Regions from separate parts of the Chryseobacterium sp. GQ58 genome, predicted to be linked through region 2. Evidence: riboswitches for the same ligand, from Rfam matches in the RefSeq annotation. Region 2 holds a riboswitch; the other holds the start of a gene.
What was found. Region 2 has a riboswitch for cobalamin ahead of AC6CHK_RS14295 (TonB-dependent receptor plug domain-containing protein). Riboswitches for the same ligand answer to the same signal wherever they lie in the genome.
Positions count from the first base shown of each region.

Region 1: another riboswitch for cobalamin. It lies ahead of AC6CHK_RS11070 (acyl-CoA thioesterase); the one in region 2 lies ahead of AC6CHK_RS14295 (TonB-dependent receptor plug domain-containing protein).

Region 1 covers NZ_JCAXEH010000003.1:676,234-685,286, reverse strand. The annotation lists gene AC6CHK_RS11095 (PspC domain-containing protein) at 1-1,298, opposite strand, end outside; gene AC6CHK_RS11090 (PadR family transcriptional regulator) at 1,310-1,639, opposite strand; gene AC6CHK_RS11085 (cytochrome P450) at 1,852-3,192, opposite strand; gene AC6CHK_RS11080 (XAC2610-related protein) at 3,296-3,982, shown strand; gene AC6CHK_RS11075 (HD domain-containing protein) at 3,986-4,576, shown strand; gene AC6CHK_RS11070 (acyl-CoA thioesterase) at 4,618-5,001, opposite strand; cobalamin riboswitch at 5,111-5,289, opposite strand; gene AC6CHK_RS11065 (hypothetical protein) at 5,345-6,133, opposite strand; gene AC6CHK_RS11060 (endonuclease MutS2) at 6,337-8,484, opposite strand; gene AC6CHK_RS11055 (GNAT family N-acetyltransferase) at 8,729-9,053, shown strand, end outside.
Region 2 covers NZ_JCAXEH010000006.1:66,212-75,264, reverse strand. The annotation lists gene AC6CHK_RS14320 (DinB family protein) at 1-478, shown strand, start outside; gene AC6CHK_RS14315 (GIY-YIG nuclease family protein) at 557-865, shown strand; gene AC6CHK_RS14310 (L-threonylcarbamoyladenylate synthase) at 903-1,451, shown strand; gene AC6CHK_RS14305 (CCA tRNA nucleotidyltransferase) at 1,624-3,042, shown strand; gene AC6CHK_RS14300 (DUF5074 domain-containing protein) at 3,110-4,165, opposite strand; gene AC6CHK_RS14295 (TonB-dependent receptor plug domain-containing protein) at 4,178-6,031, opposite strand; cobalamin riboswitch at 6,033-6,210, opposite strand; gene AC6CHK_RS14290 (cytidine deaminase) at 6,385-6,867, opposite strand; gene namA (NADPH dehydrogenase NamA) at 6,975-8,027, shown strand; gene AC6CHK_RS14280 (DUF2752 domain-containing protein) at 8,059-8,346, shown strand; gene AC6CHK_RS14275 (CCC motif membrane protein) at 8,377-8,709, shown strand; gene AC6CHK_RS14270 (DUF4136 domain-containing protein) at 8,828-9,053, opposite strand, start outside.

The DNA.
Region 1 (9,053 bases), on a different contig from region 2:
ATCTCCACAGGAACGCTTGCATTTAAAGGAATATTGTAACCTTTAGCCTCTTTTTTAATGATTAAATAAGGCGTTTTTATATCTGCTTTTCTTGTCACATCAATATGAATCCAGTCTTTTTCGAAAACCGAAACTTTATCTGAATAAACATTGTCTTTATATCCGATAAAGTTTTGTGGAATGGTAATCTGCTTCACGTCAACATAAATGCTGTCTGATGTTGTAGGAATTGCGATTTCTTCCGTATCTTCTTTATGGCCTTTGAAAAACATATCTTTTTTTGCCATGCTTATTCCAAAGTAAGTTGAGATTCCAATCAGTGCAAGAACTAATGCTCCCAATACCCAACCTGTATTTCTCAGTTTTGTTTTTGGCGAAATCAATTTAATGCTTAGTAATCCGAAGATCATGGCAGGAATCAAGCTTCCTAAAACAATCATTGTCATGATCACATATTTCATTCCGTCACTGTCAAAATAGAAATCCATTTCGCTGATTGGAGGAAAATTGTCTGTTCCCATAAATCCGAAGACTACAAAAACTCCTATTAAGCAAGAAAATGAAATCAGTGCGAAAATAGCGCCCAAAACGTAACGGATTACATTCCAAATCCCGCTTCCCGCATTGTTGATGTAAGGTTTGTTTTCGATATAGATTTCACCAACTCTTTGTGTAGATTCGTTGGCGAACTGAACCAGTTTATTAGATTCCTCTTTTAAATTATCGAAATTCATAGGCTTTCCTTTCATTTTCAAAAAATCTGCGGCAGTTTCTGCTTTTGGTAAAACAATCCAAAGAATAATGTAAAGCAACGCAATTAATGAAGAAGAAATAGCTGCTGTAAAAATTCCTAAAACAAAAATTCCTAACCAGATTGCTCTCATTGCGGTAATATCCATTCCTACATAATGAGCCAGACCTGCGCAAACACCGGCGATTTTTTGTCTTTCAGGATCACGGAACAATTGTTTTTTATCAGTATGTTCTGTTCCTGAAGAATATGTTTTCTTAGTATTTTTTTCAGAATAATATGCTTCTTCCTGTTCTTCAATTTTTTCCGGAGAACCGATCTGTGCGATTACTCTTTCTACGTCTGTATCGTTGATTACTTCGCGTTTTCCTAAAGAATCTCTGAAGATTTCAACCATTCTTATTTCTATGTCATGCATTACCTCATCTGCTTCCGAAGCGTCCAAAGAGCTTCTCAGAGCATTAAGATAATCGCTGAGCTTTATATATGCGTGTTCTTCTATCGTAAAAGAAAAACCTGCGAGTCCTATTGAGAGTGTCTTGTTCATAGCTTTGTTTTTTAAAATTTTTGAGTGATTTGGTTTACAGAATCTGTCAGTTCTTTCCAGGTATTTTGAAGTTCGTCCAAAAACATTTTCCCTTTTTCTGTCATCTGGTAATATTTTCTTGGCGGGCCTCCCGTAGATTCTTCCCATCTGTAAGAGAGAAATTCTCCGTTTTTCAGTCTTGTAAGAAGAGGATAAAGTGTTCCTTCCACTACGTCCAGTTTTCCTTTTTTGAGTTCATCTATTAAGTCGGAAACATACATTTCGCGATGATTGATGAGACTTAAAATACAGAATTCCAGAATTCCTTTTCGCATTTGCGCTTTGGTATTTTCAGTATTCATCTTAATAAGTTTTTATTAATTAGTTATTGTCAATCAGAATCAAAATCCTAGCTAGTTGATCTTATTCCGATTTTACATTACAAAGATATGTAATTAAAATGGTAATATGCAATACAAAGTAGTGAAAAAATATAAATAAATAAGTTAACTGTCTGATAACCAATATAATTATTTTTTATTGCTAAATCTTATGAATAAAGATTATAAGATAATTACGGCAAATTATTAATAATTCTTCCTTTTAAACTTGTAGGTCTTAGCGTGACAAGTGCTTTTTTATCCAATTGTTTCTGATATGATATAAAACTGAATTTCCTGTAAAATTTACGGATGATAAGAGCCATTTCCATCATTGCAAAGTGTTCGCCGATGCAAAGTCGCGGGCCTGCTCCAAAAGGATAATAAGCAAAATTCTTTGCGCTTTCATCGTCAAAACGTTCCGGAATAAATGAATTTGGCTGTTCCCAATATTTCGGATTTCTGTGAAGCCCGGTTATATAAAGAATGATTAAAGTATCTTTTGGCCAAGAATATTCTTTAAAGCTGTCATTCTCTAAAGCCTGGCGATCAATTGCCCAAGCCGGAGAATGCAGACGCATCGCTTCTTTGATAACGTTTGAAGTGAAAGATTTTTTCATCAGGCTTTCAGTTGTAAAGATATTTTCACCTTCTTCTGCTATTTCCTGTTTTAGTTTTTCCTCGGCTTTGGGATTTTGGCTGATTTCAAAGAAAATAAAGCTTAAAGCATTCGCTGTCGTTTCGTGGCCCGCAATAAAAAGAATAAGCATTTCATCAACCAGCTGCTCATCGGACATCGGAAGTTGTGTATCTTCATATCGTGTTTGAATAAGCATATCCAGCAGGTCACTTTTTTCTTCTCCCGAATTTCTTCTTTTATCCAAAACTCCCTGAATAATTGCTTTTGATCTCTTACTTTTCTCAATGTTTTTATCAATAACTCCCAAAAGTTTCAAAATTTGGGAATAAAAAGGCAGGCGAACTTCTTTAGCAAAAACTTCCTGTATTTCTGTGATATTTTTGCCCAATTCTTTTACTGTATTTTCATCAATATCAGAACTGAAAAGTGTTTTAGCAACAATATTAAAAGCCAGCGTATGAAAGAAATCGTATAAATCGAGCTCACTTTCCGTATCAAATGCTTGGAAAGATTTGTCAATTTCTTCTTCCATAATAGAAACCAGATTTGCAATTTTTGCTTTGCTAAAACCGGGTTGGATCAATCTTCTTTGTTTCAGCCAGTCTTTTCCGTTGTTGGTGAGCAACCCGTTTCCAAGATATTTTCCTAAAGTGACAGATTGGATTTCAGATTTATAATAATTTTTATGATTTTGTTTTAAAATATATTCTGTAAATTCTTTATCTTGAGAAAAAATAAAATTTTTGTTGGTAAAGCTTGCTTTGATGTAATAATTGTCACCCGCAAATTCATGGTTTCCGCTGATAACTTCCAAAGGATTTTTTACTCCTTTAAATAAAGAATACAACTTTCTTTTTCCTTTAATTTCCGTCGGATAATTGAATTTTGAATCCATATCAAATATTTCCTTTAAAATTACAATTAATCATTTAAATAGCTTAAAATCAAAACAATTATTTTTGCATATAAACTAGACCGAACTTCGTGAAAATACACTTATGATAAATCCTAAATTTCTATTACCATTCATCCTTTTTGGAACAATTGCTTTTGGTCAAAACCATTTTGAATTGAATGATGCTTCAAAGAATTATAACATTAAAATTGATGTTGAAAACTGTGAAAACAATGAATGCAACGGAAAAGCGAGCATTGAATTGTTTGATAAGAATTCTAAAAAATTTCAGACTTTAACTTCCGATAATCTGAATTTTTATTTAAATGAACATCAAAAACCGACAGCAAATATCATTCAATTATATAATGAACAAAGTCCTTTGATCTTTGAAGATTTTAATTTTGACGGAACCGAAGATATTGCCATCAGAAACGGAAACGAAAGCGGATACGGCGGACCTTCGTATGATGTTTATGTTTTTAATATTACTAAAAAACAATTTGTTCCAAGTGAAGAACTGACAACTCTCGCCCACGAAAATCTTGGAATGTTTAATACAGATTCTGAACGTAAAAGATTAATTACCTATTCAAAATCAGGATGTTGCTGGCATCTGACCGAGGAATATACCGTTCTTCCGCAAAAAGGCTTGTTTAAAGTTTACGAATTGGAAGAAGATGCAACCGGCGGAGAAAGGGTAATCGTTACAAAACGTGAATTTATAGATGATAAATGGACAACCACTACAAAAGATTATCCTATAAGTGTATATTATAAAGAAGATTAAAATATGAAAATTCAGAAAGAAATCGATTTTATTCTGGCCATCGACGCCTTAAAAAACGTGCAAAGAAGAAACTATAATGCAGACGATTCCAGAAGAGAAAATACCGCCGAACATTCGTGGCAGATCATCATTTTAGCTCAAATACTTTTTCCGTATGCTAAAAACAGGGCAGACATTGATCTTTTAAGAGTCATCCGAATGCTTTCGATTCATGATTTGGTTGAAATTGAAGCTGGAGACACCTTTTTATTTGATGAAGCTGCAATGATTGGAAAGTTTGAAAGAGAGAAAATTTCAGCTCAAAATATTTTTGGAATTTTAGATGAGCCTTTACGTTCAGAGTTTTTTAATCTTTGGCTTGAATTTGAAGAAGAACAGACTCCTGACGCAATTTTTGCTTGTGCCATCGACAGAATAATGCCTTTTATTTTAAATTCTCACACTTCAGGAAAAAGTTGGACGGAAGCAGCCGTAACTGAAAAACAGATCAGGAATATGTTGGAGAATGCAATCATCCAAGCTTCTGATGAAATGGGAGAAGCCTTTCAATATTTAATGATAAAAAATCTAGAAACTGAAAAGGTTGTGAAATAATTTGTTTCGGCGGGCAAAGCCCGCCGAAACCTTCTGAAAATTTATAGTATTTGAATTGGTTTCTTAAATTCATCAATCGCCACAAAAGTAAAATCGCCGACAATTGCTCTTTCTCTTTCGTAAGAATACATTTGCTCGGTGTAGATCTCAACATTTACTTTCATACTTGTTTTTCCGACATGGGAAACTTTTCCGATCAGTTCAACAATTGTTCCGGCAGGAATAGGTTTATTGAAATCAATTTTGTCGCTGCTTACGGTTACCACACGTTTTCTGGCAAATCGGGTAGCGGTGATGAAAGCTACTTCATCCATCAGCTGCATCGCTGTACCTCCGAAAAGAGTATCATAATGATTGGTCGTGTTGGGGAAAACGGCTTTAAAGATTCTGGTTTCCGATGCTTCAATTCTTTCTTCTGTAGTCATATTTCATTATTAATTAAAGCGAAAATGAAATATATTGAAACAAACAGCCACAGAAATAAGAAATTTCTGCAATAAAACTATCAGATCAACAAACTTCAAATCGCGAAAGTTTTTGTCTAAGAAATAGGCAGGTCTCCTGACTTGTAACATCTTTATTTCCTTCCCATGCTTTGCACAGTGGATTTGCTAATAAAGACTTTGTCACTTACAGTTGCGCGACAGCTCGTGATTTTCACACGATTCCCTTTTAATCTGTACTTAAACAGAACCAATTTCTGATGAATAAAGTGTAAAACTTTATTTCGGAAACAAAATTAAGAATATTAATGAAATAACCTTTTATTTATTCAGGATTATTAAAAACAATTTGGCTCATTACTCTTCCTTCCTTTATGGCCCAAAGTGTTATATATTGATTTTCACCGGAACCATTGATCATATAAAGAAAAATATGATCGTTATCAATAGAAGTCACGCCCATGTTTTCAAAATCCATTGTTGGATTAAACATGTTTTTAATGGCTTCTCTTACAAAAACGGAACCTCTTCCGGGCTGCTGCACTCGTACTGATTTGATTTCCTTTAAATCTTCCGGAAGTTCTTTACCGATTCCCCACGTTTTTTGTTTATCGATTTTAATGATGTTACCTTCTTCGTCTTTTTCCTGTTTTTTAAATTTTGCGCTTGAAGGATAAATGTCGATAGTGACTTTTGTTCTTTGGTTTGTCGGTATTTTAGGATTGTTGTTGTCTGTAAAAATAATTGATCTTCCGTTTTTGGACATAGAAGGAGTGAATTTTGGCAATTGATCAACAAAAGCAATTCGATCTTTATTTACCATGCCTTCTTTATTCAGGCTGTCGTATCTCATGAATGGTTTTTCGACTTCAGGTTTTTCAGGATATTTGATCCAAATCCAATCCGTTTCACCTGGTGCAGGCTTTACATAAACAAAAACATCACCTTTACGCATGCGCACTTTATCTACAATTTTTCTGTAGTCTTCTTTATGTACGCGTACATTCGCGTATCCGTCTTCAGCTTTTACAACAGCAAACGGAACTTTATTTTGCGCCTTTAAAAATGCAAAACAAAAAATACTGAAAATCAATAAATAAATGGTCTTGTTCATGAAAGTCATCGAAATAATATTTGCCCAAATATATAAATTAATTATTTTTCGGAAGATAATTAAAATACTTCAATTCTTCTAAACCATTTATTAATTGCAAATGACAGTTTGAAAGCATTAAAATTGAAAGTTATCAAGAAATAAAAACAGAAGCGAGCGTTTTGACGCTCGCTTTTTAACGCTCGCTTTTTAAAAAATTATAATTAAATCCGCTCCAATTCATCCGCATCAATCGTCGTCTTGAAAGTTCCGTAATTCACGGTCACTTTATTTTTCGAAATTTTCTCGATTGTTCCGACGCTTGTGCTTCCCGTAATTCTTACCCTTTGCCCGATTTTCATCCAGACGGCGCGGTCACTTTTGCGTTTTTCCTCTATTTTATCATTGGTTTCGGAGATTTTTTCAATGACATCTTCTTTTTTCAACTGTTGAGTGATTTTCCGTCTTACAACCTGAAGTCTTTTACTTTCATCTTTATCGGCGCCAATTTTCCTGAATTTTTCCTGTTCCAGAATTTTCACAAAATCTTTCACGACATCCTTTCTCGATTTTCCTTTTACATAGCTGTCGATAAAACCTTCGATTTTATTTCCAAACTGAAGTTTACGATGCTCTTCTTCGTATAATTTTTGGAAATTGAACAGTTTTTGTTGAAGCTGTTCATTCAGTTTTTGCAGATTGTCGCGCTTGTCTTCTACGGAACCTTTTCTTTCGGCAAGATCGGTTTTTAGTTTTTCAACTTCATATTTTTCCTGCTGAAGTTTTACGATTGTTTTATCAAGATTTACAATATCATGTTCTACTTTTTTCTTTGCTGAATGAATAATAAATTTGGGGATTTTGTTCTTTTCAGCAACTTCAAATGTAAACGAACTTCCCGCTTGTCCGACTTCCAGTTTATACATTGGTTCAAGAGTTTTTTCATCAAAAAGCATTGCTGCATTTTCTGCATTTGGGAGCCCTTCAATGACCAATTTGATATTGGTGTAATGTGTTGTAATAATCGCGAAACTCTTTTTATCATAGAAAAATTCGAGGAAGCTTTCTGCCAAAGCTCCGCCTAATTCGGGGTCCGAACCTGTTCCAAATTCATCAATCAGTAAAAGCGTATTGGCGTCAGCTTCACGGATGATTCCGCCCATTTTCTTTAATCTTGAAGAATAAGTCGAAAGATGATTTTCAATCGATTGATTATCTCCAATATCTGTCATGATCTTGTCGAAGAAAAACATTTCGGATTTTGGATGAGCCGGAATCAAAATCCCGCTTTGAATCATCAATTGAAGTAATCCGACCGTTTTTAATGTGATCGATTTTCCACCGGCGTTCGGTCCCGAAATACAGATAATCCTGTTATGTTCCGTTAATGCTAAAGTCTGCGGAAAAATGGTTTTATTTTCGATTTTATTTCTCAGCCACAACAAAGGATGAAAAGCATCTTTTAATCTTAATGTTTTGTGACGGTTGATTTTAGGTAAAATTCCATTGATTAATTCAGCAAATTTAGCTTTCGCTCTCGTTAAATCAAGGTCAAAAATATACATTTGGTATCTCCAAAGCTGCGGCTGGAATTCGGACAATTCTGCAGTAAGTTTCCTAAGAATTTTATCAATTTCCTTTTTCTCTTCTTCCTGATTTTCGCGAAGCTTAAAATAATGTTTTACAACAGAATCCGGTTGGATATAAGTGATAGAACCTGTTTTTGAAAGCCCCAAAACTCTTCCCGGAACTCTTTTTTTGTATGCAGATTTTACCGCCAAAACTCTTTGGTCTTCAATAATACTTTCTCGGATATCATCCAGAAAATCGCTTTGTCCATAATTGAACAAAACTCTGTTGAAATTTTCCTGAATTGCTTTTTTGGCGAGCTGAATTTCACTTCTCAAAGTTTTCAGAATCGGGGAAGCTTCACTTTTTACTTCGCCAAAACGGTTAAAAACCTTATCAACTTTATCTATAATTTCTTTTTTGAATTCTAAAACTGAAGCATCATGCATCAAATTTGGGAATGTTTCAGGCATGGTCGGGAAAAACTTCTGAAGTTTTCCTATTTGTTCCGTAATGGTCTTGATTCTGATGAAAGCATTGTTTTCCAGACGATAATTCTCGATCAGCATTAGTTTCAGTTCGCTTTCAATATCTTCATATTCATCAAACGGAATCGCATTTGAACTTTCAAAACTCGACAGATATTCGGAAGTTTTTTTCAAAGAAAGTTCTGCCTCGTCAATTTTCATCGGACGAAGTTGAAGAATCTTTTCCTTTGTTTTCGGAGAATACGCAAAAGGAGCAATCTCCGCGAGCAGTTGCGGAAACTCTAATTCGTTTAAATCTTCTTTATTTATATACACGCTGCAAAGATAATTAATTTGAGAATCAGATTTTGTGTATCGATTTGGATTAGATGATATTTTTTAATTTTAAACCATTAAGGATTATTAAGATTTAAGATTAGTTACGTGAGCTTTGCTTTTAAGTTTGTTACGAAAGAAAATCTCTGGATTTTTCCTTAATTTCCTTATCTGTTTAATAATCTTTAATGGTTAAATTTTTTAAATATGAAATAGTTTCAGTTGGGTTTTATTACATTTGAATATGAAACTTCAGACCGAACGATTATTATTAAAAGAAATTGATGAAAGCAATGTTGAAGATATTTTGCAGATTCGAAGCAACAGAATCATCAATCAGTTTGTAAAAAGAATTCCGCCAAAAAACAATTATGATGCACTGGATTTTATTTTAACGATAAAAAAAAGAACCCGAAATAACGAAACTTTTTATTGGGGAATTTCTTGCAGAAATAAACCGAATCTTATCGGAACAATTTGTCTTTGGAATTTTTCTGAAGACAGAAAAACAGCGGAAGTCGGCTATGAATTATTACCAGATTATCACAGAAAAGGGATCATGTCGGAAG
Region 2 (9,053 bases):
AAGGTATTTAGACAATATTCCATCCGAAAAATGGTTGGAAGAATTAAAGAAATCAGGAGAAAAAACGATCGAAATCTATTCAAATCTTTCGGAAAGTCAATCTCATTTTGCTTATGATGAAGGAAAATGGACTTTAAAAGAATTACTTCTACATTTATCGGACACGGAAAGGGTTTTTCAGTATCGTATTTTGGCTTTTTCAAGAGGCGAAAAGAACGAATTGCCTGGCTTTGATGAAGAATTGTATGCTCAAAATTCTTTTGCCAACGAAAGAAGTTTAGAATCATTGTTGGAAGAATATAAACTGGTCAGAAAGTCTTCTGAGATTTTATTGGAAACATTAAATTCATCAGTTTTAAATAATATCGGAACAGCCAACGGAAATCAAATTTCTGTTGAAACAATTGGAAAGCTGATCGTTGGTCACAATTATCATCATTTGAATATTATTGAGGAAAGATATTTGCCGAAGTTGTAGAATTTTTTAATTTTATTGTCATTGCGAGGAGCGAAAGCAACGAAGCAATCTTTAGAATTATTATTTAAATTTACACAAATGAAACCCGGCTTTGTATACATCATGACCAATAAAAATAATACTGTTCTTTACACCGGTGTTACATCGAACTTACCTACAAGAGTTCAACAGCATAAAGAAAAATTCTATGAATTGAGTTTTACCTCAAAATATAATATCAATAAATTAGTTTATTGGGAAACATTTCAGGAAATAGGAGATGCAATTTTTAGAAAAAAACAAATTAAAGCAGGTTCGAGACTGAAAAAACTAAATTTAATAAATTTACTTAATCCCGAATGGAGAGATTTGGCTGAAGATATCAAGGATATTATGAATCCTTTTTGAGATTTCTTCGTCGCTACGCTCCTCGCAATGACAAACAATGGAAAACATCATACAAATACTAAAATCCGGCGGAACGATTCTTTACCCAACAGACACAATTTGGGGAATCGGCTGTGACGCGACAAATATTGAAGCAATCAACAAAATTTTCGATATCAAAAAGCGTGAGAAAAACAAATCCATGATTATTTTGGTGGAAAATGAAAAAAGATTGCAAGATTTGGTTGATGTTCCGGAAATGGCGTGGGAAATTATGGATTTAAGCGAAAAACCTGTCACATTGGTTTATCAGAATCCGAAAGGTTTACCGAAAGAACTTCTTGCAGAAGATGGAAGCATCGGAATCCGTTTGGTGAAAAATGATTTCTGCAAAAAATTAATCACGAAATTAAATAAACCTTTGGTTTCAACTTCAGCCAATTTCAGCGGTGATAAAAGTCCGTTAAAATTTTCTGATATTTCAAAAGAAATTATTGATTTGGTAGATTTTGCAGTGGAAGAAGACAGAGAAAAAGTTTCAAAATATTCAGGTTCTTCAGTGATAAAAATATGGAATGACAACAGAATAAAAGTTCTGAGAGAATAAAAGTTCAGAATTAATTATCTTTGTAAAATCATTTAACCATTAAAAAGTCGGAAATCTAGTTTTTAAAACTGAAAATCTGATTTTTTAGTGGTTTTACGTTAGATAAAGATTAATATTTTTAATTAATTATAAGTCTAATTCTAACTTCTAATATCTAACATCTATTTAAAAAATGTTCATCAATCTTAATCAAAATAAAAATCTAAAGCTTTTCAAAATCATTTCTGAAGTCGCTTCTCAAAGCAATCAGTCCGTTTATATTGTTGGCGGCTATGTTCGCGATTTATTGATGAAAAGAAAAGCGTCAACAGATATTGATTTTGTGACCGAACAAAGCGGAATCGAGCTTGCCGAAAATGTAGGTAAAGAAATTGATCCGAAAATGAAAGTTTCTGTTTTCAAAACGTATGGAACAGCAATGATCAGGTATAAAGATCTTGAGCTTGAGTTTGTAGGAGCCAGAAAAGAAAGCTATACCGAAAACAGCCGCAAACCTGAAGTAGAAGGCGGAACAATTGAAGACGATCAAAAAAGAAGAGATTTTACCATCAATGCGATGGCAATTTCTTTAAATAAAGATAATTTCGGGGAATTAATTGATCCTTTTAATGGAATTGACGACCTGGAAAAAGGAATTCTGAAAACACCTTTAGAACCTGCTCAAACCTATTCCGACGATCCGTTGAGAATGATGAGAGCGGTACGTTTTGCTTCGACTTTAAATTTTAAAATTGAAGAAAAATCATTAAATGCTATTAAAAAGGAAGCAGAAAGAATCAAAATTGTTTCGATGGAAAGAATTATGGTTGAATTTAATAAAATCATGCTTTCTGAAAAACCGTCAGTCGGATTGAGATTGATGGAAGAAACAGGTTTAATGAAATTGATTATTCCTGAATTGATCGAGCTGAAAGGAATAGAAGAAGTGGAAGGACAAACCCACAAAGATAATTTTTATCATACCTTGGAAGTTGTTGACAATATTTCTGAAAACACAGATAATCTTTGGCTTCGTTGGTCGGCTTTGCTTCATGATATCGGAAAAGCTCCGACAAAAAAGTTCGTTGAAGGAACGGGCTGGACTTTCCACGGACATGAGTTTTTAGGTTCAAAAATGACAAAAAATATTTTCCAGAAGCTGAAGTTGCCTTTAGGTCCGGATATGAAATATGTTCAGAAAATGGTAAAGCTTTCTTCACGTCCGATCGCTTTGATTACGGATGACGCTTCAGATTCTGCATTGAGAAGATTGTTATTTGACGCAGGCGAAGATCTGGAAGATTTGTTTACGCTTTGTAAAGCAGATATTACAACCAAAAACTCAAAAAAACAGGATAAATTCAAGAAAAATTTTGAATATGTTGCTGTTAAAATAAAAGAAGTTGAAGAAAAAGATCAGGTACGAAATTTTCAGCCACCAATTTCCGGAGAAGAAATCATGCAAATGTTTAACCTGAAACCCGGACGGGAAATTGGTGTTTTAAAAGAAAAAGTAAAGGAAGCTATTTTGGAAGGTGAAATTCCTAATGAAAAAGAAGAAGCAAGAAAATTTGTGATTGGCGAAGCTGAGAAATTGGGCTTGTCACTATAACTTAATAGATGCATAAAAAATCGGGCGGTTTCTACGAAACCGCCCGAAGTATTTAATGAAGTATTTTTTAGTTTTTATAAAAACCATTGGTTCCAATTCCCGCATTGAAAGTCGTTAAAAGCAAACCGCTTGCAGCATTGTAAATATTTACTTTGCTTGGTCCCGTAAAGCTGGCATCAGAAACAAAAATTCTACCGTCAATAACGTTGAATCCATATGCATTTCCTGTTGATGTCACAAGTGGAATTGTTGGTATCGTTGTAGAATTCAGGCTCATTGAATAAATTTTGTTGGTATTGTCATTAAAATAAAACTTATTCGAATCGATTCTCAGTTTTTGTGCCTTTGCAATTCCTGTAAGTGTAGTTGTTGTAAACGTTCCAGCTGAAGAATTGATCTTATAAATATATGAATCTGCACCTCCTGAAGCAAGCACATACGCATCACCATTGTAAGAAACCAGATCTCTGATAATTCCGTTATTTGGAAGTGTTACTGTATTTTCAATAACATTTGTTGAAGGATTTACAATTGTAATAGTATATCCTGTTGGTAATTCATTAAAGTTAGCGTCGTACTTTACACCGTCAGTTTGTACTACGATTCTTCCGTTAGCCTCTACTAGTTTTTCAGCTGCTCTTTGGAAATTGATGCTTGTTACAAATGAATTATTATCACTGTTATATACATTTAATTTCATCACATTTCCAAAGTTGTTATTTGTCACGAAATACTGACTTCCCGAAAATGCAATATATCTCGGATTTACAAGATTTGCGGTTACCGTAGCCTGCTTTTTAAAAGTTACACGATCTACAACCTGAATTGCATTTGAATTATTCAGCACAAGATAAGCTTTGCTTCCATTGAAAGCCATTGTCTGAAGCACGTCGCCTAAATTTTCATTATTGTTTGCTTTGTAAATGTCGTTCTGCAAAAAATTCAAATCTTGTGTTACAAAACTTACTTCTGCGTCAGGCTTATTAAAGCTTCCTTCATTGGTGATGAAGTATCCGTTTCCGTAAGTGATGGGTTCTAAAGTTTGTTCAAACTCAGAAGTACAAGAAACATTAAAAAGTAAAATGAATGCAAAAATAAGCTGCAAAAATCTAGTTATTTTCATAATATATTAAAGTTAAAAATTTATAGATGCTGTTATACTGTAATTTCTTTTTGGCAAAGGATAATAAGCTACCGTTTTATAAACAGTATCGGTGATATTGTTCACCTTTATGCCTACAATATATTTCTTTAAAAGTGTGGCAGAAACTCCTGCATTTAAAACAAAATAGGGATATAAAGCGTATTTCCTGCTTTCGTCAGAAGTCGTATAAGTCAATCCGTTGAACATTCCCTGTGCATAAACCTTCAAAAATTTATATTGATAATCTGCATTACCAAAAACTTTATGCAAAGGAACGTATGTCAGTTGCTTTTGTGTTTCTAAATCTGTTGATTTGGTATAAATATAACCTGCATTCAGCTTAATAAAATGTTGATTAAACTGTTTTTCGTAAGTCAATTGTGATTCCAGTCCGTAAGATTCAACTTTGTTGGTGTTGAATGGCGACCAATAACCCAAACCTGTATCCAGCCAACGGATCATGTCATTGATACGGATGTAATATGGACTTATCGTCAGTTTAAAATCTCCGGCTTTAAACTCATGATTCATATCTGATTGAACAGAATTTTCGGGCTTCAGATCAGGATTTCCGCCCGGCTGCCAATACAAATCGTTAAATGAAGGAAACCTGAAGTTTTTAGAAAAGTTTAAATTAAAATTATACCAATTGGTGGCTTGCCATTTTCCCGAAAAAGAATATAAAACCGGTGAGCTGAAACCTTCCACAAAATCTTTCTTTATTCCTGCTTCAAAACGTAGGTTTGACGTTGTAAAATATCGTAATAAACCCGCAACAGAACCTACATTTCTGCTTATATTTCCAATTCCGGAAGTTCCTACGCCTTCACCTTGATTTTGTTGAAATTCTCCAATAATATTCACATTCCATTTCGAATTGATAAAATAATTAAAGTCGTTTTTTATAATGTAATTTTTATTACTTCCGCCGCTGTTATAAGTTCCGAAATATTGAAAATTATCTTCTGTGTAAGCTGCTTTTAAGCTGTTTGAAAGTTTGCTTTTGTTGATGTCCCAAGAGATGAGGCTCCTTAAAGTCTGCGCTTCATATCTGCTTTTATTTCCGTTTTCTGTAAAAATAGGATAGTTTTGAGTCGCATCATAAAACTGGCTTTGCCACGAAATTGTCTGGTTTTTTGCAATCTTATAAGAAATCCCGACATTATAAGTTGTGTTGTGAAATTTTCCGTTTCTGTTAATGTAATTTTCCTCCGGAACTTCATAATCATTCTGGCTGATCAGATAATTTCCGGAAACTTTAAAGCTGAATTTATCATTGCTAAAAGAAGCTTTCAGAAAATTATTAAATGTACCGAAAGAAGCAATTTCAGAATTAAAAGTTCCGCTGAAACCTTTATTAAAGCTTAAATCATTATTTAAATGAATACTTCCTCCAATCGCGCCGCTTCCGTAAATTACACTTCCGCCGCCCGATTTTATTTCCATCTGGTCATATCCGAAAAGAGCAATATTGTTCACATCGCCTTGTCCCAAAAACTGGGAATTGATATTGATACCGTTCCACACAAATGCCGTTTGCTGAGCCGTTGTTCCCCGAAATGAAGGCGAAGAAACAGCGCCACGACCATTTTCTTTAATATAAACAGGAGATTGAAATCGTAAAACTTCAGAAAGATTAGATGAATTTTTTTGAATATCAGCTGGAGCCAGCGTAGTGATCTTATGAAAAAGTTTTACCTTATTCATTTGATTATCAAAAACATATACAGTGTCAATAGTTTTCTCCTGTCCAAAGCACAAAGAAAAATTGAATGACACAAAAAGCAAAGCAGAAAATCTTTTTATACCCATATTATTTTTTACTTTTCCTCCGAAAGCAATCATTAATTAAGTTTAAATTCTGGCAGGTCTCCTGACTTTCGTTTTTTCTACACCTTCCCGTGTTGACAGTGGTTTCTGTAGAAAATCTTACATACGATTTACAGTTGCGGGGACAGCTTGGGATTTTCGCCCAATTCCCTATTATTTCCAATAGCTTGGAAACCAAAATTTTTGCAAATATAGTTTTTTAAAAAGAAATAGAAGTTTATATTGAATTTAAACCATTAAGAATTTTTTTAGACTTTATGAATATTAAGTTTCACAATGAATTCGCTTAATAAATTAGAATAATTTAATCTTAATTTATCTAAAACTCTTATCGAATCTTAATGGTTAAATAATTAAAGTTTTGATCGTTACAAAAAAGTAGAATCAAAATAAAATGGCAAAAGATCTTTAATGGAACCTACTTTAAAGACTTCTTCATTCAGATTGGAGAAGTAAAGGTCGATATTTTCATTCTGTTTTGTTTCGTATTCCATCAAGCTTTGTCGGCATGCTCCACATGGTGGAATTGGCGGATTTTTTTCTGAAAATTCTCGCGGTCCGCCGATAACGAAGATCTTCTTGATCTTTTCATTTGGGAAATTAGCACCAATCCAGAATAAAGCCGTTCTTTCGGCACAAAGCCCTGAAGGAAACGCCGCATTTTCCTGATTATTCCCGGAATAGATTTCGCCGTTTTCCAGCAATATTGCGCATCCCACCAGAAAATTTGAATAAGGTGCATAAGCTTTTTCGCGTGCTGATTTTGCTCTTTCAAAAAGAGTTTTTTCTGTTGCATTAAGCTCGCTGCTGCTTTTGAAATGTTCGTAAACGATCTGTATATTTTTTTTCATTTTGTTTCTGTAGAAAGGGCGATAAATGTAACCCTTTTTCGTGAAGCTGACAATATAATTTACTGAGACTAATTTCGTAATTTTAAACTTTTAAAAAATAAAAATCAATGTTATATTCTCCAATAAAATTTAGAAATGTAGAGCTGAAAAACCGATGGGTAATGTCACCGATGTGTATGTATTCATGCGAAAATGGTGTGGCAAACGATTTTCACTTTGTACATTACGGAAGCCGTGCTCAAGGCGGAACAGGTTTGATAATTGTTGAAGCAACCGGAGTGGAGCCACGCGGCAGGATCACCAATCATTGCATGGGAATCTGGAATGACGAACAGGCGGAAAAACTTAAAAAAATTGTTGATTTTGTTCATTCAAATTCTGAAAGTAAAATTGGGATTCAGATTGCACACGCCGGAAGAAAAGGCTCAACATGGAATAACGTCCAAATTCCTGTAGAAGAAGGCTGGGAAACGATTGCTCCAAGTGCGATTCCTTATCATCCGAATGAAAGGATTCCGCATGTATTGTCATTGGAAGAGATTAAAGAATTAATTCAGAATTTTAAAGATGCGGCGAAAAGAGCGGTAAATGCAGGATTTGATGTGATTGAAATTCATGGTGCGCACGGATATCTGATTCATCAGTTTTTGTCGCCTTTATCTAATGTAAGAACAGACGAATATGGCGGAAGCTTTGAAAACAGAACCCGTTTTTTATTGGAAATTGTAGATGCCGTAAATGAAGAACTGAATGAAAATGTAGCACTTTTCGTGAGAATTTCAGGAACGGAATATGCCGAAAGCGGGTGGGATATTAATGACAGTGTTCAACTGGCAAAAGTTTTAAAAAACCATTCGGTTGATTTGATCGATGTTTCGAGTGGCGGAAATATTCATGGTGCAAAAATTTCTGTTTTTGACGGTTATCAGGTTCCATTTTCATCACAGGTGAAAAATATAGCAGATGTAAAAACCGGGGCAGTTGGATTGATCACCAATACTGAACAAGCAGAAGAAATCCTTCAAAAACGTGATGCCGACCTGGTTTTTGTTGCAAGAGAAATCTTAAGAAACCCTTATCTGGCAGTGCAGGGCTCATTTGAAACGAATAATGAATGCTTTTTTCCACATCAGTACTTGAGAGCCAAAATTTCTTCTTAATTTTAGCAGCAATAAATCAAAAAACCAGATTATGAAGATAGAAGACTTTATGCTGTCGTGTCCCAGTAAAAAATTTTTAGGAATAGAATGTTTTGGCTGTGGGACGCAAAGAGCCATTCTTTTGGTTTTTCAGGGAAAGTTTTCCGAAGCCCTTCAGATGTTTCCTGCAGTATATACTTTATTGTTGTTTTTTTTCTTTGTAGCAGTGAGTTTTATTGATAAAAAAAGAAATTATGGACAAATCTTGATTTTTTTAGCAATTATTAACTCACTAATCATGGTATTTTCTTATTTTTATAAACATTTTTTACATATATAAACTTAAAACTAAACATTAAAAAATTAAATTATGAATCAACAAAAATTACCCAACGCTACAGCAGTACTTGTACTTGGAATCGTATCTATTGTCGCTTGTTGTTGCTATGGTATTCCGGGATTGATCACGGGAATCATCGGCCTTGTGCTTTACAAAAAAGACAACGCGTTGTATCAGCAAAACCCAGGCTTGTATTCGGATTATAACAACTTGAAAACAGGTAGAATTTTAAGTATTATCGGTATTGCTTTGAGTACTTTGTATATAATTTCAATAATTATTTCGGGTATTGTTTTCGGATGGGAAGCAATAACTGATCAGGAATTGATGCAGGAAAGAATAAGAGAATTGCAAGGACAATAATCTTAAAATAATTATAAAACTGTAGAAATGCAGTTTTATGTTTGACTAAAATTATCTTAACTAAAAAAAGCCAGCACAAATTTGTGCTGGCTTTTATATATTTTAAAACTTTTATAAATTATCTTTTCATTCCCGGAGGATATTTGGCCATAATTTCAGCCATAATTTGTGGGATTTGCTTCTGTTTTGATTTTGGAGAATCTACGGAAATTCCGCTTCCGATCCCTTGCCAAACCAATTTATTGGTTTTAGAATCGACCATATCAACGATAATTGCGCCTTCGTTATAATTGCTCGTCCAGGTTCTGTTCATGCCGATTCCCCAGCCAAAACCGCCGCCCCAG